Regions from separate parts of the Duganella sp. Root198D2 genome, predicted to be linked through region 3. Evidence: predicted binding sites of a transcription regulator. Region 3 holds the regulator's gene; each other region holds the start of a gene.
What was found. Region 3 encodes FNR, which switches genes on or off when oxygen is low (the NO sensors DNR and NnrR bind a similar motif). Its sites were predicted from a motif close to TTGATNNNNATCAA; they were not measured.
Positions count from the first base shown of each region.

Region 1: the regulator FNR is predicted to act here: its motif matches at 4,483-4,496, upstream of nirK (copper-containing nitrite reductase).
Region 2: the regulator FNR is predicted to act here: its motif matches at 2,402-2,415, upstream of ASE26_RS12690 (OmpW family protein).

Region 1 covers NZ_LMIC01000034.1:132,598-140,000, reverse strand. The annotation lists gene ASE26_RS30815 (hypothetical protein) at 10-363, opposite strand; gene ASE26_RS20745 (BlaI/MecI/CopY family transcriptional regulator) at 512-892, shown strand; gene blaOXA (class D beta-lactamase) at 889-2,649, shown strand; gene ampC (class C beta-lactamase) at 2,663-4,456, shown strand; gene nirK (copper-containing nitrite reductase) at 4,634-6,034, shown strand; gene ASE26_RS20725 (Crp/Fnr family transcriptional regulator) at 6,115-6,795, shown strand; gene ASE26_RS20720 (hypothetical protein) at 6,752-7,403, opposite strand, start outside.
Region 2 covers NZ_LMIC01000012.1:32,897-40,299, forward strand. The annotation lists gene ASE26_RS12680 (xanthine dehydrogenase family protein molybdopterin-binding subunit) at 1-1,826, opposite strand, end outside; gene ASE26_RS12685 ((2Fe-2S)-binding protein) at 1,823-2,317, opposite strand; gene ASE26_RS12690 (OmpW family protein) at 2,487-3,089, shown strand; gene ASE26_RS12695 (DUF2244 domain-containing protein) at 3,086-3,556, opposite strand; gene ASE26_RS12700 (hybrid sensor histidine kinase/response regulator) at 3,608-4,831, opposite strand; gene ASE26_RS12705 (chemotaxis protein CheB) at 4,831-5,436, opposite strand; gene ASE26_RS12710 (protein-glutamate O-methyltransferase CheR) at 5,436-6,266, opposite strand; gene ASE26_RS12715 (response regulator) at 6,266-7,403, opposite strand, start outside.
Region 3 covers NZ_LMIC01000013.1:14,456-21,858, reverse strand. The annotation lists gene ASE26_RS14740 (ABC transporter ATP-binding protein) at 1-2,210, shown strand, start outside; gene ASE26_RS14735 (DUF1854 domain-containing protein) at 2,203-2,667, shown strand; gene ASE26_RS14730 (hypothetical protein) at 2,740-2,985, shown strand; gene ASE26_RS14725 (MerR family transcriptional regulator) at 3,036-3,485, shown strand; gene ASE26_RS14720 (carboxymuconolactone decarboxylase family protein) at 3,439-3,810, shown strand; gene fnr (fumarate/nitrate reduction transcriptional regulator Fnr) at 4,097-4,870, opposite strand; gene ASE26_RS14710 (response regulator transcription factor) at 4,972-5,607, opposite strand; gene ASE26_RS14705 (response regulator) at 5,600-6,703, opposite strand; gene ASE26_RS14700 (response regulator) at 6,700-7,113, opposite strand; gene ASE26_RS14695 (PAS domain S-box protein) at 7,110-7,403, opposite strand, start outside.

The DNA.
Region 1 (7,403 bases), on a different contig from region 3:
TCCATCCTTTCATTGAACTGAACCTTCATCATCGGACACGACACCCAAAGGGTCTCCGGCGTCAGTGGTATGCGGGTAGCCGACGCTTACGACCGCATCCAGCCCGACCAAAAATCTGTAGCCATCAGGCCCATCCCGGCTCAGCTCACGATAATGCTTGTCTCCAACTAACTGTGGTCCATACGGCGCCAGCTTATGCCCCATCGAATTAAGATGATCAATGACAGATCGCATCGATGCAGCAAGCGCAGGTTCAAGGTGTTCGAGAATGGCAGTCCTTAATTGCTTGGAAAGCTCTCTAGCCTCCGGCGTTCCAACGCCGGCTTTCGCAAATGCTTCCGCCGAAAATCTTTGTTCAATCATTGCTAACTCCAAGGTCAATCACGCGATGTTAGCACCGCCCAATCCCCTGTTACCTACAATCAATTGATTAATTTGCAACGCCACTCGCTTGACATCATTGCGACAACTGTCGCATACTGTCGCACATCGTCACAAACTTCGTAAGTCCATGCTGATTCCATCTACTCCCGAACTCTGCGTCCTGAAAGCTCTCTGGCGCCAGGCGCCTCTAAGCGCACGCGAAATCCACGAGTCGGTGGAGGATGAACTGGCATGGTCGTTCTCGTCCACGCGCAAGACAGTCGAGCGCATGATGGAGAAACAAATGATTGTGCAGCACGTCCGCCATGGCGTGCAGGTCTATGAGGCCTTGCTGGATAAAGTTGAAACCCTGGCCGCTTACGCCCGCGATTTCGGCACGCGCATCATGGAGCTGGACACCCCGCTGCCGGTGAACATGTTCGCCGGCAGTAAGCTGGTGGATGCCAGCGAACTGGCACAGCTCGAGCAAATGCTGTCCGACTGGCCCGATGAGGACGACGTAAAGTGAGCGACTTCGACTTGCTGTTGATGCGCTTCCTGTTGGCGAGCCTTGGCTGCTTTGCCGCGGGCTTCAGCGTGTGGGCTCTAAGCGCCCTGCTCCGGCGCTTTTTGCCCGCTCTGGCAGCGCAACGATCCCTATGGCTGCTTGGCCAGTTGGCCGTGCTGGCGACTTTTACATTGATGCTGCTGCCGCACAGCGAACGTGTGCGCCTGATTCCTCCACTTGAAGCGGCCACTGAAACGGTCACCCACTATATTGCGGCGCCAAAGGCCCCGGCCCTGCCTATTACAACTGCCGAAGAGGCGCGCGATGCAGGTGATTCTGCCGGTTCGCGTGTCTGGATGCTGCATGGCGCGCAATTGTGGCTGTGCGTGTACCTGCTCGGGCTGGCCTGGTCGACAGCCACCGTTTGGCGCGCGCAGCGCATGCTGAATCGCCTGGCGCAAACCGGCGATGTTGCGAGCGCTGGCGATGCCGACATCATTGAAGTGGATGCGCCGATTTCTCCGATGCTGCATGGCCTTTTCCGCCCTCGCCTGCTGCTGCCGCGCCATTTGGTCGGTTTCGATAAGCTGCAGCGCGAAATGATTGTCGAACATGAGATGACCCACCTGCGCCGCCATGACCTGCATTGGATGGCCGCCGGCATGCTGCTGCAAACGCTGTTGTGGTTCAATCCCTTCATGCGCCTGCTGCGCGCCAACCTGACCTGGGCGCAGGAACTTGGCTGCGATCGCGACGTGCTGCGTGGGCGCCCGGCATCGCAGCGCAAAGCCTATGCAGCCGCGCTGTTGGCTCAGCTCAAGCTGCAGCATCTTACACCGCAAGGCGCGCTGGCATTTGGCAGCATCGATGCGAACACGCTGACGGAGCGCGTGTCGCTGATCCGAACGCCTGCCAATTCGCGCCGCGCAATGTGGGCGCGTGCTGCGACAGCTGCGGCGCTGCTCGCTATCGTCGGCGGCAATTTCGCGCTGCAACCGGCATTGGCATGGAGCGTTTCGCCTTCTGCGCAATCGGTCGCAGCACTGAATTGCACGACCTTTGTCGATGCCGCCAGCGGCAAGCCGCTGCTGCGCGAAGGCGATTGCACTGCGCGCATTACACCGGTATCGACCTTCAACATTGCCGTCAGCCTGATGGGCTTTGACAGCGGCTTCCTGAAAGACCAGCATGCGCCGCTGCTGCCTTATCGGGAGAGCTATCAGGCCTGGAACAAGCAGTGGCGCCGCGATATGGATCCGAGCCAGTGGATCAGCTATTCGGCCGTCTGGTACGCCCAGCAGGTGACGCAGCATATTGGCCGCGAGCGATTCGAGCGTTATGTGCAGGGCTTCGGCTACGGTAACCGCGACATCGGCGGAGACAAGAGCAAAGACAACGGCCTGACCTGGTCGTGGGTCGGTTCTTCGATGCAGATTTCGCCCGACGAGCAGACAACCTTCCTGCGCCGGCTGGTGCGCAAAGAGCTCCCGGTTTCGCTGTATGCGCACGAGCAGACCGCGCAACTGCTGAAAGTGAAAGACCTGCCGAACGGATGGCAAGTCTTCGGCAAAACCGGTACCGGTGCCCCCGTCGGCCCGGACGGCAAGGACGACTACTCCCGGTCCTACGGCTGGTTCGTAGGCTGGGCGACCAATGGCCAGCGCACCATCGTGTTCGCGCGCCTGGCCCAGGACGAGACTTTGATCGAAGGTGCTGCGGGCCCGCGCACCAAAGAAGCCTTCCTGCGCGAACTCCCCGCGCAACTCGCAAAACTCTAAACCGAGAAAAAAAATGAAACGCAAAATCTTCGCCCTGCTTGCAGGGCTGGGCCTCCCTTTGCTCGCGTATTCTGCAGAGCATTGCCTGGCTATGGCCGATGCGGCCAGCGGCAAGTGGCTGGCGCACGATGGCGTGTGCGATAAACGCCTGCCGCCGATGTCGACCTTCAAGCTGCCGCTCGCGCTGATGGGCTACGATGCGGGCGTGCTGTGGGACGAGCATGCCCCCGTGCTCCCCTTCAAGCAAGGCTACGTGGATTGGCGTCCCGTATGGCGGCAATCGCACGATCCGAGTTCGTGGATGAAGGAGTCGGTCGTCTGGTATTCCCAGCAAGTCACGCTGCAACTGGGCGAGGAGCGCTTCGCAAGCTACGTCAAGCGTTTCGACTATGGCAATGCGGATGTCAGCGGAGATCCAGGCAAGAACAACGGCCTGTCGGAATCCTGGCTCGGCTCTTCGCTGCGCATTTCGCCGGACGAGCAAATCGCTTTCCTGCGTCGAGTCGTCAACCGCGGCCTGGACGTCAAACCGAATGCTTACGACATGGCTCGAACGCTGGTCAAATGGCCCGAGCAAGTCGGCGGCTGGCAGGTCTTCGGCAAGACCGGCAGCGGCAGCGATGGCGGCCGAGAGCTGGGCTGGTATGTAGGCTGGCTTGAACGCGGCGGCCAGCGCGTCGTCTTCGCCCAGGTCGGCGATGGTAATGGCATGGAGGTGCGCGAGAGCTTCCTGCGCGGGCTGAAAGTGCGCTCCGCTGTTGATGGCGCGATTCGTCCGTTGATGGCAGAGCATGGGATGCCCGGTATGGCGGTCGCCGTCACGCTGGACGGCAAGCCCTACTACTTCAACTACGGCATCGCCTCGCGCGAAACCAATGCGCCTGTCAGCGAGAACACACTGTTCGAAATCGGCTCGGTCAGCAAGGCCATGACCGCCACCCTGGCCACCTGGGCGCAGGCGCAAGGCAAGCTGTCGCTGGACGCACATCCTTCGCGCTACCTGCCGCAACTCAAAGGCAGCGAAATCGACAAAGCCACCCTGCTCCATCTCGGTACCTACACTGCCGGCGGGCTTAAGCTGCAATTCCCTGACGATGTACGCGAGGGCCGGGAAATGGCCTTCTTCCGCGCATGGAAGGCGGACGCAGCGCCGGGTGCCAAACGCCGTTACTCGAACCCCAGCATTGGCTTGCTTGGACACGCCGCCGCAGCTGCGCTACGAAAGGATTTCGCGACTGCGATGGTGTCCGAGATCTTCCCCCGCTTCGGCATGAACAACACCTACGAAGATGTGCCGGAGCACGCGATGGCGAACTACGCCTGGGGCTACAAGGGCGACCTGCAAGTCCGTGTGAATCCCGGCCCCTTTGACGCAGAGGCTTACGGCGTCAAAACCAGCAGCGCAGACCTGCTGCGCTTCGTGCAGGCGAATATCGATCCGGGCCGCCTGGAGCCGTCCATGCGACGCGCCGTCGCGGCAACCCACGTGCCTTATTTTGAAGCCGGCCCACTGGTACAAGGCCTTGGCTGGGAACAGTACCCCTATCCTGTCTCACTGGAGCGCCTGCAAAGCGGCAGCGCCCCGTCGATGACTCGCGAACTGGTTGCGGCCAAACGGCTCGACGCGCGCGGCGCGGCAGGCGGCGCCACCCTGTTCCACAAAACCGGCTCCACGGGAGGCTTCGGCGCCTATGCGGTTTTCGTGCCGAAAAAGAAGATCGGCATTGTCATGTTGGCAAATTCCACCTATCCGAACGAGGACCGCATCAAGGCGGCCTACACGATTCTCCAGCAATTGGCGCCATAGGGTGTGGCGCGGGGTCTTCTCACGGCTTGATCTAGATCAAAAATAACTGACTTGCATTGAGAATACGCAGTTCTTTCCAAATTTTTGACCTGCGTCAATTCAATAACATGCATGTAAAACATAAGATTTGCTTGTCAAACGGCGCAATCCCGTGCCGGACAAACCTGTGAGAAGAAAATGAAACCGACCCTGATGTCCAAAGCCATCGCTGCACTGGTGATCGGCGCAGCAACCTTGGCGCCAGCTTATGCACAACATGGCCAGCACGGCGGCAGCACTGCAGTCCAATATCGTCCCGACGTGACCTTTACCCTGCACACCGATATCGCAGACGGTAAGCTGGTTTTCGTCAGCGACGCCGGCGAATCCAAGGGCAAGGCCAATCCGACCTTGCGCGTGCCGGAAGGTGCTGTGGTGCAGATCAACCTGGTCAACGGCGATGGCGCAACCCACGACATCTCGGTGCCTGACTTCAAAGTCAAGTCGAACCAGCTGAAAGACAAAGGCGCATCGACCGCCATCGTGTTCAAGGCTGACAAGAAAGGCGAATTCACTTACATCTGCTCCCTGCCAGGCCACGTGGCTGCAGGCATGATCGGCAAGATCATCGTTGGCGAAGGCGAACTCAAAGCAGCACCAAAAGGTGCCGACGTTTCGCGCAGCCCAGCGGAAGTGGGCACGCCTGTCGGCAAACGCGGCCCGCAAACTGTCAACGTGAAGCTGGACACCACCGAGGTGCTCGGCCAGATGATGGATGGCACCACCTACAAATACTGGACCTTCAACAGCAAGGTTCCAGGCCCGTTCATCCGCGTCCGTGTGGGCGATACCGTGAATGTCGACATGTCCAACGCCAAGGACAGCCATATGATCCACTCGGTCGACTTCCATGCCGTGACCGGACCAGGCGGCGGCGCTGCGGTGACACAGGCGGCTCCAGGCAGCACCAAGAGCTTCACCTTCAAGGCCCTCAACCCGGGCCTGTACGTGTACCACTGCGCTACCCCGATGGTGGCCCAGCACATCTCCAACGGCATGTACGGCATGATCCTGGTGGAACCGGAAGGCGGCCTGCCGAAGGTCGACAAGGAGTTCTACGTGATGCAGGGCGAGCTGTACACCGCGCAGAAACACGGCACTCCAGGTGAAGCCGAATTCTCGCTGGACAAACTGCTGGCCGAACAACCGGAACACCTGATGTTCAACGGCACCCACGATGCGTTGACCAAAACCCACCGCATGGAAGCCAAGGTCGGCGAAACCGTCCGCATCTTCTTCGGTGTCGGCGGTCCTAACGCAACCTCCAGCTTCCACGTGATCGGTGAAGTGTTCGACCGCGTCTACAACCTGGGCGACCTGACTTCGCCTCCGCTGCAAAACGTGCAGACCACGACCGTGGCTCCCGGCGGCGCAACGATGGTCGAGTTCAAGACCGAGGTGCCAGGACGCTTCATCCTGGTCGACCACGCCCTGTCGCGGATGGAGAAAGGCCTGGTCGGCTTCCTCTACGTGACCGGCAAGGAGAATCCGGAAGTCTTCCGGACCAGCAGCAAGCCTGACGGTGACTCGGGCCACTGATCTTCAGGATTAGAACCGACATTACCTTAACCAGGACAGGACCCGCCCAGCGGGTCCTTTTGCCATTTCAGGAGAACCACATGCCAAGCCCCAAAATCGACCACCGCGAGTTCCTCAAGCGACTGCCCCTGTTCGCAGACCTGTCGCCGGAGGAGCTGACGCTGGTGGCTGCCGGCACCACCGAACACCACATCCCGCGCGGCAGCGCAGTCTTCCAGCGCGGCGATCCATGCATCGGCTTCCACATGGTCATATTCGGCCAGGTCAAACTCAGCTTCCTTTCCGTCCAGGGCAACGAGAAGATCGTCGAGATCATCGGCCCGGGGCACAGCTTCGGCGAAGCGCTGATGTTCATGGAAAAGCCCTACATCGTCACCGCCCACGCTGTCAGCGACTGCATGCTGCTGCACATCTCCAAACACACCGTATTCGCCGAACTGGCGCGCAATGCGCAGTTCGCCCGCCGCATGCTGGCCGGCATGAGCCGCCGCTTGCATGGCCTGATTTCGGACGTGGAAGCCTACTCGCTGCGCTCAGGCAGCCAGCGCATTATTGGCTATCTGTTGAAGGATGACGATGCGGGGGATGGTTCCGAGATCACGCTGGCCGTCAGCAAGAAGCTGCTGGCCTCGCGCCTGAACCTGACGCCGGAATACTTCTCGCGCGTGCTGCACGAGCTGGCCGACCAGGGCATGATTGCCGTGAACGGCCGCCAGATCAAGATTCTTGATTCTGCTCGTTTGCGAGCTTACGAAGGCTGATCGCAGCCAGCGCCAGGTCGAAGCCCAGGCGCATGCAGGCAACTGCCAATACCCCACCTGCCGCCTGGGCAAGCCAGCCGGGTGCGATGGCAGCGGCAAGCAGCAGCACCACGCTGGCGGCATGCCAGGCGAATTGCACGCGCGGTTCGCTCTCCGGCATCAGCTGGCGCACGCCCGGCACATCGCAGCCGGCGTGCTGCCCGTGATACCACAACAGGAACGGCACGATCTTGTACAGCATGCCGTTCACCGCCGACATGGCAAAGCCGACAATAAACAGCACGCCAAGCACCAGCGCTTTGTCTATGCCGCGCGGGCAAAGGAACACGGCAACGCTGGCCAGCAGCGAGCCAAGCGACAGCCACCAGTACCAGGTCGACACATCGGCCGCGCGCTTGCGGCGGAACAGCAGCACCAGCGTATAGACCGCGAACAGGCCCAGGCAAACGCTCACCAGGCCCGCCCCGATCCATTGCCACGGCTGGTTAAGCAGGTAGCCGACGGTCCACAGCACCAGCCCGCCAAGGCATAGCGGCGGCAGCGTGAAGGCCAGTTGGCGCGGGAATAATTGGGTGGACTGGAACATCGGCACCACCTGGAACACCACC
Region 2 (7,403 bases), on a different contig from region 3:
CCGTCTTTGCTGACCGAGACTTCGGCCACGGCGGCGACGTAGCTGCCGAAGCCCATGGTCTGGGCGATGCCGCGGTAGATGCCTTTCTTCGGTGGCTTGCTCCAGCCGGCTTTCTCGGCCGCTGCGTTGAGGACCGCCAGGTGTTTCGGGCTGTCTTTCATCAGCTTGCGGCGCAGGGCAAGCGGGTCCTGCTTCGTGGCGTGGGCGATTTCGTCGATGAAGCATTCGACGTAGATCGCGTTCTGGTTCAGGTTCACGCCGCGCCAGAAGCCTGGCGGCACGGCGGGGTTGCGCATGGCGTGGTCGATCAGCAGGTTCGGGATGGTGTAGCCGAACGAAGCTTCCGGGCCGGGCGGGTTAAGGCCCTGGAAGACTGCGGGATCCTTGCCGTCCTTGACGTTCTGCGGGAACAGCGCGGCCAGGATCGACTGGCCGGCAATGCGCATGTGCAGTGCGGTCACCTCGCCTTTTGCGTCCAGGCCTGCGGTCAGTTTGCATTGGCTGACCGGGTGGTAGCGGCCGTGCTGCATGTCTTCTTCGCGGGTCCAGATCAACTTGATCGGTGTGCCGGGCATTTCCTTGGCGATCTTCACGACCTGCGTCACCCAGTCGTGCGTGGCGCCGCGGCGGCCAAAGCCGCCGCCGAGGTGCAATTTCGTCACGTCGCATTTGGCCAGCGGCAGGCCGGCGGCCTCGCTGGTGGCGGCCAAGGCGGCTTCGCCGTTCTGCGTTGGTGTCCAGACGTCGCAGCGCTCGGGCGTCCACACGGCGGTGGCGTTCATCACCTCCATCGTGGCGTGGTTCTGGTGCGGGTAGCTGTAGACGGCTTCGATTTTGCGGTGGGCGCTGGCCAGGGCGGCTTTGGCGTCGCCGTTGCTGTTGCCGACTGCGGCTTCGGGTGCGTCCAGGCCTGCCTTGATCCAGGCGGCGGTGTCCTTGCTGTTCATGCCGGCGTTGGGGCCTTTGTCCCATTCGATCGGCAAGGCATCGAGGGCGCTGCGGGCGCGCCACCAGGTGTCGGCCACCACAGCCACTGCGCTGTCGCCTACCTGCAGTACTTTTTTCACGCCGGGCTTGCTGGCGATAGCTGCAGCGTCAAAGCTCTTCACCTTGCCGCCGAAGACCGGGCAGTCCTTGATAGCGGCGTTCAGCATGCCCGGCAGCTTGAAGTCCATGCCGTAGATCTGCTTGCCGGTGGTCTTGTCGACCGTGTCCAGGCGCGCCAGGCGCTTGCCGGCCAGCTTCCAGTCTTTCGGGTCTTTCAGCTTGATGTCGGCGGCGGCGGGTGCCTGCAGCTTGCCGGCGGCGTCGGCGACTTTTCCGTAGGTGAGCGCGCGGCCGGTTGGCGTGTGGGTGATCACGCTTTTCGCGGCCACGCATTCATTCGCGGGCACGCCCCATTGGGTAGCTGCGGCCTGCACCAGCATCGTGCGGGCTGCGGCGCCGCCCTTGCGCACGTATTCGTGCGATTCGCGCACGCCGCGGCTGCCGCCGGTGGAGAAGCTGCCCCACACCCGGTTGCGCGCCAGCTGGCGGCCGGGCGAGGGGTATTCGGTGGTGACCTTGCTCCAGTCGCCGTCCAGTTCTTCCACCACCAGCTGCGCCAGGCCGGTCAGCGTGCCCTGGCCCATTTCGGAGCGGGCGATGCGGACCACGATGGTGTCGTCCGGTTTGACGACGACCCAGGCGTTGATTTCAGGCGCGTCGGGAGCGGCAGCGGTTGGCGCCTGCTGCGCTTCTGCGAACGGGATGTGGAAGCCGAACATCAGGCCTGCGGTGGCGCCCAGCGAGCGGCCGATGAAACCACGACGGGTCATGCCGCTCATGCTTTGCTCCCTTCCACGATGTCCAGGCCTGCGGTCTTCACGTCGCCGCCTTTGGCAATCACGTGGATCGCCTTGCGCACGCGGTTATAGGTGCCGCAGCGGCAGATGTTGGTCATGGCGGCGTCGATATCGGCGTCGGTCGGGTTCTTCTTCTGTTTCAGCAGCGCGGCGGCGGCCATGATCATGCCGGACTGGCAGAAGCCGCATTGCGGCACATCCAGCGCGGCCCAGGCTTTTTGCACCGGGTGGCTGCCGTCCAGGCCCAGGCCTTCGATGGTGACGATCTTCTGCCCGGCCGTCACGGTGGAGACAGGGCGCACGCAGCTGCGCGTCGGTTCGCCGTCAATGTGCACGGTGCAGGCGCCGCACTGCGCTACGCCGCAGCCGTATTTGGTGCCGGTGAGTCCCAGCTGTTCGCGGATCACCCACAACAGCGGGGTATCTTCTTCGGCCTCGAACTCGCGTACCTGGCCATTGACGTGCAATTTCATGTCCTGCCTCCGGGGGAATAGGTGGGATGTGAATCCGCGAAATATTACTCCCGTTTTAGCTAACTTGTGTTCGTTCGGGCAATTTTGACTTAGGTCAAAGATTTTGCTGCGTCGCATCAATACACTTTCAGTCAGCAAATCTCAATGACCAAACGAAAGAGGCAGTGAAATGAAGAAAGCGATTTTGGCAGTTGTCCTGGGTAGCGTGGCGCTTGGTGCAATGGCACAGGAAACCCCTTGGCAGGTGCGCGCACGTGCCGTGCACATCAACCCTGCGGACAAGTCCGATCCGATCCTCGGCGTGGGACCATCCGACCTCATCAGCGTCAGCAACAAGACCATTCCGGAAGTGGATATTTCATACTTCTTCACCCCAAATATTTCCGCCGAGCTGGTGCTGACCTATCCGCAGAAGCATGACGTGTACATTGATGGCGAGTCCATCGGTACCTTCAAGCACCTGCCGCCGACCCTGCTGGCGCAGTACCACTTCATGCCGTCCGCCCAGTTCAGCCCGTACGTTGGCGTGGGTGTGAACTGGACCACCTTCTCCAAGAACAAGATGCTGGGCGGCCTGGGCAGCCTGGAGCATGACAGCTTCGGCCTGGCCCTGCAGGCTGGCGTGGATTACAAGCTGGACAAGAACTGGTCGCTCAACCTGGACATCAAGAAAGTGCAGATCCGCAGCGACGTGCTGCTGGCGGGCGTGAAGGTCAGCAAGGTAAAGGTTGATCCTGTAATGCTGGGCGTGGGCGTAGGCTACCGCTTCTAATTGCTGAACAGTCCGCCCTGCACTTCCGCGCGCAGCTCCTGGGCCAGCGCGCGGCGGCGCGGGTCGGTGGCGAAGTAGCCGATATCGACCGCCACGCCTTTCGATTCAAGGTGAATCAGGTCGCCATAGCGGGCCGGCATTTGCAGCCGCAGGAAGTAAAGTTCGAGCTGCGTCACGCTCATCTTGCCGGCGGAGACCTGTTCCACCAGCAGCTTGCCGTTGGCGAGCACGATGTGTTCATAGTCCGTGGCATGGCGAGCGAAGTAAAGGAAAGCGGCCGCCACGGCCGTCATCTCCAGCACGGTGAAGAAAAGCACCTGCCACATGCCGATCAACACAAAGCCCGTTGCGACCGCAAACGAGAACAGGCACATCAAGGCATAAGCCATCCCCATCTGCTGGGGCGACAATGAGCAATTGCGCCGCAGAAGCCATTCCCTGCGTTCGCTGAGCAAGTCCCGGTTCATGAGACATTCTAGGCACAACTCGCTGCCAAAAGCAAAATGTCCACTTCGGGGTCAGGAAAGAATGTGGACATTTTCGCTAAGAATGTCCACATTCGTTCCTGACCCCCGGTTGGACATTTCGTCGGCGCGGGGCAAGGTGAAGATGAAGGTGGCGCCTTCGTTGGACTTGCTGCGGACCACGAGGGTGCCGCCGTGGGCCTCGGCGAGCTGGCGCGAGATGTAGAGGCCCAGGCCTAAGCCCGCGGGCATGCCTTCCATTTTGCCGCGCTCGAAGGGTTCGAAGATTTTCGGCAGCACCTCTTCGGGGATGCCGACGCCCTGGTCGATCACTTCGATGCGGGCATTCTCGCTGTCGGCATGCAGGCGTACGTCGACCGGCTTGCCGCCGCCGTAGCGCAGGGCGTTGTTGATCAGGTTGACGATTACCTGCTCCACGCGGAATTCATCCCAGCACCCGGCTACCGGCTGCACGATCGACAGTCGTAGTTCGCTCTGCATGTCGGCGGCGTGGTGCGACAGGTCGCCGACGATGCGCTGCAAGAGCGCTTCCAGGTCGACGCGTGCGGGGCGGATCGAGAGCTTGCCGGCGCGGATGCGCGATACATCGAGCATGTCGTCGATCAGGCGCACCATGGCGTGGATCTGGCGCATGTCGCGCGCCACCATGCGTTCCAGCTGCTCCGGCGCGAAGTGGTCCATGTTGCCGCGCTCGAGCTGCAGCTTGCGCATCTGCGCTTCCAGGTAGAGGGTGTTCAGCGGCGTGCGCAGTTCGTGCGCCACCATCGACATGAACTGGTCGCGCATTTCCAGCGCGCGCTGCAGCTCCTGCTGTACGGCGTTCAGTTCACGCACCGTGGCTTCGCGCTGTTCAACGATCTGCCGAACTTCCTGCTTTTGCCGGTACAGGTCGACGAAGACATTCACCTTGCTTTTCACCGCATCCGAATCCAGCGGCTTGTAGAGGAAGTCGACCGCGCCTGCTTCATAGCCTTTGAAGGCGTAGTTCAACTCCCTGCCGGCGGCGCTGACGAAGACGATGGGGATGTGGCGGGTCTTGCCGGTGCCGCGCATCAGCTCCGCCAGTTCAAAGCCGTCCATGCCGGGCATCTGCACGTCCACGATGGCGAGGGCGAATTCGTGTTCCAGCAGCAGGGCCAGCGCTTCTTCGCCGTTGCGGGCCTGGTAGATGACGCGGTCATCGGCGCGCACCAGGGCATTCAGGGCGCGCAGGTTTTCCGGCAGGTCGTCCACCAGCAGTACATTGGTCGGTTCCATCAGTGCGTCTCCAGCATCAACAACAATTGCTTGATCTGCTCAAGCGGCAGCACCAGGTCGGGAGCGCGGGCGTTGATCGCCTCCTGCGGCATGGTTGCAATTTCTGCTTCGTTCGGGTCCTGTACGACCGTCAGGCCGCCGGCCCTGCCAATGGCCGCCATGCCCGCTGCGCCGTCTTCATTGGCGCCCGTCAGCAATACGCCTGCCAGGCCGGCGCCGTAGGCGTCGGCCGCCGTCTCCATGGTGATGTCGATGGCGGGCCGGGTGAAATGCAGGGGGGCGTCGCAACTCAGCGAGAAGCTGCGGTCGTTCTCGAGCAGCAGGTGGTAACCAGCCGGTGCAAAATAGAGAGTACCTGGAATTACGTCCTCCTTGTCGCCCGCTTCGCGTACGGGTAGCGCGACCTTTTGCTGGAATACCTCCACCAGCTGGTTTTGCCTACCACTCTTTACGTGAAGCACGACGACTATCGGTAAGCGATAACCGCGCGGCAGCGCCGGCAGCATCTGCAACAACGCATTCACACCGCCGGCCGACGCGCCGATCACGACCGCCTCCGTGGTGCGGCCTTGCACAGCCAGTTCCAGCGAAGGGTCGGTTTGCATTATTTTTTCCTGAACAGGCGATCGCGCCTGGCGAGCACTTCAAACCTCGGTCCATAGGCGGAGAAGTCGATGCTCTCCTTGCTCCCCAAACCCAGGAAGCCGCGGTGGCATAGCGACTCGTGGAACAGCCCGAGCGCCCTCTCCTGCAACTTCTTGTTGAAGTAGATCATCACGTTGCGACAGCTGATGAATTGGGTTTCGGCGAACACCGAATCGGTGGCCAGGCTATGGTCGGCGAACGTGACGTTCTCGCACAGCGAGCGGTCGAACAGGGCGGCGTTGTAAGCGGCCGTGTAATAGTCGGAGAAGGCGCGCTTGCCGCCTGCCGCCTGGTAGTTGGCGGTGTAGGTGCGCATGTTCTCCAGCGGAAAAACGCCCTTCTTGGCCTTCTCCAGCGATTGCGGGTTGATGTCGGTGGCGTAGATGATGCTGCGCTCCAGCAGGCCTTCTTCCTTCAGCAGGATGGCGAGTGAGAACACTTCTTCGCCGGTGCTGCAGCCGGCCACCCAGATCTTCAGCGAGGGGTAGGTGCCCAGTACGGGCATCACGTGCTCGCGCAGGCCGATGTAGTAGGTTGGGTCGCGGAACATTTCCGTGACGGGTATCGTCAGGTATTGCAGCAGCTGGCTGAAGGCGCTGGCTTCATGCAATACACGCGACTGCAATTGCGAAACGGTGGCGCAGCCCATTTCGCTCATGGCGTGCAGCACGCGGCGTTTTTGCGAGGCGCTGGTGTAGTCGCGGAAGTCGTAGCTGTAGCGCAGGAAGATCGCTTCCATCAACATGCGCAGCTCGATTTCGACGCTGCTGATAGGCGCCCCGTCGCTCATCACACCGTGTCCATGGCTGGCATCCACACCCGCAGCAACGAGTACAGGCGGGACAGGTCGATCGGCTTGGCCAGGTAATCGTTGGCGCCGGCGGCCAGGCATTGCTCCTGGTCGTCCTTCATGGCCTTGGCGGTGATGGCAATCACCGGCATGCGGACGAAGCGCGGGTCGGCGCGCAGGCGGCGCGTGGCTTCCAGGCCGTCCATGCCGGGCATCATGATGTCCATCAGCACCAGGTCGATGTCGGGCACGGTGTCGAGCTTGTCGAGGGCTTCGTGGCCATTGCGGGCGATTTCCACCAGGGCTCCCTTTTGCTCGATGGCGCTGGTCAGGGAGAAGATGTTGCGCACGTCGTCATCCACCAGCAGGATGCGGCGGCCTTCGAACACGCGGTCGCGGCTGCGTACCGCCTTCAGCATGGTTTGCCGCTCGCTGGAGAGCTGGGACTCGACCTTGTGCAGGAACAGCGTCACTTCGTCCAGCAGGCGCTCGGGCGAACGGGCGCCCTTGATGATGATGGAGCGCGAGTATTTCGACAGCTCGGTTTCTTCGGCGCGCGTCATGTTGCGTCCAGTATAGACAATCACTGGCGGGAAGCTGGCGATTTCCTGCTGGGACATCTGTTGCAGCAGTTCGCTGCCCTGCATGTCGGGCAATTTCAGGTCCATCACCATGCAGTCGAAGACGGTAGCGCGCAGCTGTTCCAGCGCTTCGGCGCCGCTGGCGACTGCGGTAATGTCGATGTCTTCGTCTTCGATCAGCTTGACCATGCTTTCGCGCTGGCGTTCGTCGTCTTCCACCAGCAGGATGTGCTTGATCTTTTGCGTGAAGCGGCGTTCCAGGCGGTCGAAGGCGGCCAGCAGTTCCTCGCGCCCGGCGGGTTTGCGGACGTAGCCGACGGCGCCCAGGTGCAGGGCTGCCTCGCCGTTGTCGGTGCCGCTGATCACGTGCACCGGGATGTGGCGGGTCTGCGGGTTGTCCTTCAACATCTGCAGCACCGACAGGCCGGAGCGGTCGGGCAGGCGGATGTCGAGCATCACGGCCTGCGGCTGCTGCTCCTGGGCGAGTTGCAGGCCTTCTTCGGCGGTGAATGCGGCCAGGGCGCGGTAGCTGGCTTCATGCGCCAGGTCGTACAGG
Region 3 (7,403 bases):
CAGCGCTCGCACCCGAAGAAAACGTACTCAGCGCGCTGGAGGTTGACCTAGACTCCAAGCTTCACTTCAACAAAGGCCTGGTGCTCCTCACGGAGCGCCGCATTATGGCACGCGCACCCGGTGAAACGGTATGGCGAGATTGGACTTATCACGCCGGCATGTCGCTAAAACTGCACGATCACGCCGGCGTCGGCCACCTGGAGCTGGTGGATGCCGCACAGCGCCTGGCTGCGTGGCGCTTCACGCTGGGCCAGAACCTGCTGGCGCTGCGCCTGTCGGAAAACTTCCCGCGCCTGCTGGAGGCACACCTGAACGGCAAGCCGCTGCAGCAGGTCGAACAGAACGCCTGCCCCACCTGCAAGGCGCCGCTGGAAGCCGACCAGGAAGAATGCCCGGTCTGCACCAAGGTGGTCCACACGCCGCCGTCCACCTGGACCCTGTTCCGCCTGTGGCGCTTTGCGCGGCCGTACCAATGGCAGCTGGCACTGGGTTTTGCAATGATGCTGCTGTCGACCGGCGCGCACCTGATCCCGCCCTACATCATCATGCCGCTGACGGACAACGTGCTGATCCCTTACCAGAACGGCAAGCCGGTCGAGCACATGCTGGTGGTGCAGTACATGGCCGCCCTGACCGGCGCCGCTGTCCTGGCCTGGATCTTCGGCTGGGCCAAGACCTATGTGCTGGCCCTGGTTTCCGAGCGCATTGGCGCCGACCTGCGCACCACCACGTACGAACACCTGCTGCGCATGTCGCTCGAGTACTTCGGCGGCAAGCGCACCGGCGACCTGATGTCGCGCATCGGCTCCGAGTCGGACCGCATCTGCGTCTTCCTGTCCTTGCACCTGCTGGATTTCGCCTCCGACGTCCTGATGATCATCATGACCGGCCTGATCCTGTTCACCATCGATCCATGGCTGGCTGTTGCCACCCTGCTGCCGCTGCCATTCATCGCCTGGATGATCCACCTGGTGCGCGACAGGCTGCGCACCGGCTTTGAAAAGATCGACCGCGTGTGGGGTGAAGTGACCAACGTGCTGGCCGATACCATTCCCGGCATCCGCGTGGTGAAAGCCTTTGCACAGGAAACCCGCGAAGCGACCCGCTTCCGCACAGCCAACAGGCACAACCTGGCTGTCAACGATAAGCTGAACAAGGTATGGTCGCTGTTCTCGCCGACCGTGTCGTTCCTGACCGAGCTGGGCATCCTGGTGATCTATGTGTTCGGCATCTGGATGATCTCCAAGCACAACATCACGGTCGGTGTATTGAGCTCCTTCGTCCTCTACGCCAACCGCTTCTACGGCAAGCTCGATTCCATGAGCCGCATCGTGTCGGTGACGCAGAAATCCGCTTCCGCAGCCAAGCGCATCTTCGACATCCTGGACCACGTTTCGAGCGTGCCGGATCCGGTGCAGCCGGCAAAAGTGGAGAAAGTGCGCGGCGACATCACCCTGCGCGAAGTGGGCTTCCGCTATGGCAACCGCGCCGTCAACCGCGGCGTCAACCTCGAGATCAAGGCCGGAGAAATGATCGGCCTGGTGGGCCATTCAGGCTCGGGCAAATCGACCCTGGTCAACCTGATCTGCCGCTTCTACGATGTGGCTGAAGGCGCGATCCTGCTTGATGGCCAGGACATCCGCAACTTCGCCGTGTCCGACTACCGCCGCAATATCGGCCTCGTGCTGCAGGAGCCATTCCTGTTCTTCGGCACCATCGCGGAAAACATCGCCTACGGCAAACCGGAAGCGAGCCGCGAAGACATCATGAAGGCGGCCCGCGCAGCCCACGCCCACGACTTCATCCTGCGCCTGCCGCAGGGTTACGATTCCATGGTGGGTGAACGCGGCCAGGGCCTGTCGGGCGGCGAGCGCCAGCGTATTTCGATTGCGCGCGCCCTGCTGATCGATCCGCGCATCCTGATCCTGGACGAGGCCACGGCTTCGGTCGACTCGGAAACCGAGAAAGAAATCCAGAAGGCGCTGGACAACCTGGTTGCCGGCCGTACCACGATTGCGATCGCCCACCGCCTGTCCACGCTGCAGCGCGCGAACCGCCTGGTGGTGATGGACCGCGGCAAGGTCGTCGAGGAAGGCCCGCACGAGGAACTGATGGCCAGGGAAGGCGCCTACTACCGCCTCTACCAGGCGCAGGCACGTAACGTCGATACCGACATGGATGACAAAGCAAAGAGCCGTGAAGATGATTAATTTTACTTTGAGCCGGGACAGCTTCGGCAAGCTGAACCTGATCGACGCCAACGGCGTATTGCATGAAGGCGTGTCGCCGGTCCGTGCGTTTCCCATCCAGGCACCGGAAGAAGGCCTGTCGCTGGTGAATATCGACGGCAAGGAAGTGGCCTGGCTGGATCGCATTTCCGACCTGTCGCCCGCAGTGGCCGACATCGTGCGCGAAGAGCTGGCCGGCCGCGAATTCATGCCGGAGATTAAGCGGATCGTGGACGTGGGCAGCTTTGCCTGCCCTTCCACCTGGAGCGTCGACACCGACCGCGGCGCAACAAGCTTCGTGCTGCGCGGCGAGGAAGACATCCGCCGCATCGGCAGCGTTTCGCTCCTGGTGTCGGACAGCCATGGCATCCACTTCCTGATCCGCGACCAGTTCGCCCTGGATAAGCACAGCAAGAAGATCCTGGACCGCTTCCTGTAAGAGTTGACCTGGATCATGTGCCCGCCTGTTGCCAGGCGGCACAATTGCGGTTCGACCCTACTGGAGAACCCCATGGATTCCGTCGTCTTCGGCCCCGACCTCGCACTGGGCATCCCGGTTCTCGACCAGTCGCACCGCATTGTCTTCGACATGCTCGATGCAATGGCGGGCCTGCCGCGGCCTGCCTTCGACCAAGCGTGCCGTGAACTGACAATGAAGAAGCAAGCACCCGCGACATCATCCGCACCTTGCCGGACTGGATCGAAGCGCACATCAACACCATGGACCTGGCGCTGGCAGTTGCGGTATCGCGCTTAGAGTAATAAAGTGCTTGACTTGGAGCGCGCTCTAACTTCTACGATCACCCCATGGAATCGCACCTGAGCATTGATGAAGTCGCCAAACGCACCGGCCTCACGGCCTACACCCTCCGCTACTACGAGCGCATCGGGCTGATTGCCCCGGTCCACCGTGCAGCGGGCGGCCAGCGTCGCTATGCGGCATCGGACCTCGCCTGGATCGAATTCCTGCTGCGTTTGCGCACGACCCATATGCCAATTGGCAAGATGCAGTCGTTCGCCACCCTTCGCGGCGCTGGGGACTCGACGGTGCCGCAACGGCGCCGGATGCTGGAGGCACACCTGCAGGACGTTCTCGCCGAGATCGAGGCGATGCAACAATCCGCTGCATCATTGCAGGCCAAGATCGCGTATTACCGCACCCTGGAGCAGTCCCTGGCGTCGCATCCAACCACTGATGGAGGACATGCCAATGAACACCGAAAGCCGCTACGAGCGCGGGCTCGCAAAACTGCATGAAGTCGACGGCCAGGCCGGCGACCGCGTGGTGCAAAGCCTGCAGGATATTGCCCCGGACTTCGCTCGCTACCTGATCGAATTCCCGTTTGGAGACATCTATTCACGCCCTGGCCTCGACCTGAAATCGCGCGAAATCGCCGTGCTGGCGGCACTGACGGCCATGGGCAACGCCGCGCCCCAGCTCAAGGTCCATATCCGCGCCGCGCTGAACGTCGGCGTAAGCCGCGAAGAAATCGTGGAGACCATCATGCAGATGGCGGTCTACGCCGGTTTCCCGGCCGCCCTCAATGGCTTAATGGCCGCCAAGGAAGTCTTTGCACAGTAGTCAGCAAAGCTGAAGCTTGCCAGTCCGGGTGGTGCAGGCGGGTCAGACCCTTGGGTCTGACCCTGGTTTGCCGGGTTGGATTTTCTCGCATGGCGCTGACAAGCTTCTGCCATCCGACGCACAAAGCACACGCCGGTAAACCAGGGTCTGACCCAAGGGTCAGACCCGCTCCGCGGCGGTCGCTGGCTCGAGGGTGCTCGTCACGCAAATCCAGGAAGAACTATAAAAAAGGGGCAGCGAAAGCTGCCCCATACACCCCCTACAGGTGATACAACCGGTTCGTGGATCAGGCGACTGCGAGTTCTTGCGCCATGCCGCCGGAAGACATGTTTTCCAGCTTGGCGCGGTCGATAATGCGCAGGTCGCGGTTGCTCAGGACAATGGAGCCGTCCTGGCGCAGGCGCGCCAGCTGGCGGCTGACGCTTTCCACGGTCAGGCCCAGGTAGCCGCCGATGTCTTCACGCGACATGCGCAGCTGGAAGCTGGTCGAAGAGTAGCCGCGCTGGGCGTAGCGGCCGGCCAGGTTCAACAGGAACATGGCAAGGCGCTGTTCGGCGCGCATATGGCTCAGGAACAGCATCACCGATTGTTCGCGCTGGATCTCGCGGCTCATGGTGCGGTGGAATTGCTGCAGCAGGCCAGGGATCTGCATTACCAGCTCTTGCAGGCGGTTGAACGGGATCTCGCAGACTTCGCTGTCTTCCAGCGCCACGGCGTTACAGGAATGCTGGCCATTGCCGATCGCCTCCATGCCCAGCAGGTCGCCGGCCATATGGAAGCCGCCAATCGTCTGCTCGCCGCGCTGGTTCACCTGCACAGTCTTGAAGTGGCCGAAGCGCACGGCATACAGGCTGTGGAAGCTGTCGCCGGTCTTGTACAGCGGCTCGTCGCGGCTCACGCGGCGGCGGCGGGAAATGATCTGGTCAAGGCGGGCAACATCTTCGTCGGCCAGGCCTTGCGGCAGGCAGAGTCGGTTGAAGCTGCACAGCGAGCATTTCGCTGCGGCAGGTGCGCAAGTTTTAGTGGCGTTTGCAGGGGTGATTGGGATGACCGGGCTCATGATGCTGCTCCTTGTTTTCGATGTAAGGAGTATCGCGCCCCGCACCATTTCCCGGTATCAAGCTTCCTGTGTAGTTGCCGTAGTGCTTCCCCTACAGCGCATCAGATCAAGCCATGCTCGAGGGCATAGCGGGTCAGCTCAGCATTGCTGGACATGCCCAATTTCTCGAGGATGCGGCTGCGATAGGTTGTCACGGTGTTAGGACTGAGGTGTAGTTTTTCCCCGATGCGCACCAGCGACTCGCCCTGGGCAATCAGCTTGAAAACTTCCAGCTCGCGGTTCGACAGCTCCTCATGGTCGCCGCTTGGGCCGCCGCCCACCAGGGTTGCCAATTTCTCAAGCAATGCCGGACTGACATGTTTGCCGCCGGATGCCGCCTTGCGCACCGCCTCGATCAGCGTCGAGGTCGGGGCATCCTTGGTCAGGTAGCCCGAAGCGCCCGACTTCAGCGCCCGCACCGCGTAAATCTCCTCCGAATAGGTGCTCAGGACCAGCACCGCCATGCGCGGGCATTCGCCGCGCAGCGTTTTGAGCAGGTCCAGGCCATTCTTGCCCGGCATCTTGATGTCCACCAGCGCCACGTCGAAACTGCGTTCACCCACGCGCTGCATCGCTTCCACTGCATTGCCGGCTTCGCCTTCCACGCTGATGTCCGGCGCCGTACCCAGCATCAGGCGCACGCCATTGCGTGCGATCGCATGGTCGTCAACCAGCAAAACGGTGATCTTGTCACCCATTCCTGTCCTCCAAAGGCAGGCGCAGCTGCAGGGTGGTACCCTGCCCGGCCTTGCCGCCGATAGTCAATTCGCCGGCGAAGCGGCGCGTGCGCTCGTGCATGCCGAACAGGCCCCAGGATTCGCGGTCGGACAAGCCGGCGCTCTCGATGCCCTTGCCGTTGTCTTCCACCCGCAGCACCACGTTCTCGCCGTCGGTATCGACGATGACGCGCGCCACGCTTGCTTCGGCATGGCGCACCACATTGGTCAGCGCTTCCTGCGCTACGCGGAACAGCATGGTGCTGCGCTCCGCATCCAGTTCGAGCGCCTGCGCCTCGGGCGTGATATTGCAGCTGCATTGCAGGCCGCTGCGCTGCGCCACCTGTTCCGCGTACCATTCCAGCGCCGGCCAGATGCCCAACTGGTCCAGAACGCTGGGGCGCAGGTCGGTGATCACGCGACGCACGGTTTCAATGGCATCCTGCGCCAGCTTGGCGGCATCCTTCAGCAAAGGGTCCGATTGCTCTCCGCCGCGTTCTATCGCGACCGAGATATACGCCTTGATGCCGGTCAGCAGCCCGCCCAGCTCGTCGTGGATTTCCTGCGCGATTCGCGTGCGTTCGTGTTCCTTCAGCTTTTCCTGGTACGCCGCCAGTTCGCGCAGCTCCTTCTGCGATTGGCGCAGCACCTGTTCGGCCGTCTGCTTTTCGTCGATCAGGCGCTGTTCGCGCAGCAGGCGCTCGATGGCCCCGGCCAGGAAGTCGAGGTAACGGCCGTCGCTATCCTTGACCAGGTAGTCGCGCGCGCCGCGGCGCATGGCTTCGGCCGCCACGGTGGCGCTGTCGGCGCCGGTCAGCATCATCACCGGGATATTCGGCTGGGGCTCGCCGCGGTCGGCCGCCAGGCGGGCCAGGAATTCCAGCCCGGTCAGGTCCGGCAAATGGTAATCGAGCAGGATGCAGTCGGGCCCTTCGCGCAAGGCGATGTCCAGCCCTTCCTGGCCGCTTTCCGCTTCAAGCAGTTCGCAATTGAAGCCCGGCGCCTGCGCGAAAGCGCGGCGGCAGGCGATTCGGTCGACGATATCGTCTTCGACGATAAGGACCCTTACCATGTTCATGGCAGCTCGCTGATGGTCCAGTACAGGTTAATCGAACGCACCACTTCGACAAACTGGCGGTAATCAACCGGCTTGGTCATATAGCCCGCCACGCCCAGGTCGAAGCTGCGCATCTTGTCCTGCTGCTCTTCCGACGTGGTCAGGACGATCACCGGGATACGGCGCAGCAGCGGGTCCTGCTTGACGTTCTGCAGGAACTCGATTCCGTTCATGATCGGCATGTTCAGGTCCAGCAGGATGATGCAGGGCTGTTCGCTGGCCGGATCGCGCAGGTATTCCAGCGCAGCCTCGCCGTTTTCCATCGCCTCGACACGGTTGCCCACATGGACTTCCTTCAGCGCGCGCAGGATGGTCATCACGTCGACCTGGTCGTCTTCAACCAGCAGGATTGGCTTGCTCGTATTATTCATGCGTTATTCTTTCTTTTCTTCGGCAAGGTGAAATAGAAGGTGGTGCCCTTGCCAAGCTCGGACTCCAGCCACACCCTGCCCTGGTACATTTCTACAATCTTCTTCACCAGCGCCAGGCCGACACCCGTGCTTTCAACACGGTCGCGCGGGGCCAGGGTCTGGAATAACTGGAAAATCCGTTCAAAGTGCCGTTCGGCGATGCCGGGGCCGTTATCGCGGACTTGGAAGCGCCACTGGCTGCCTTCGTCAGCCCAGCCCACCTCGATCTCGCCTTCCGGCTTGTCCATGTA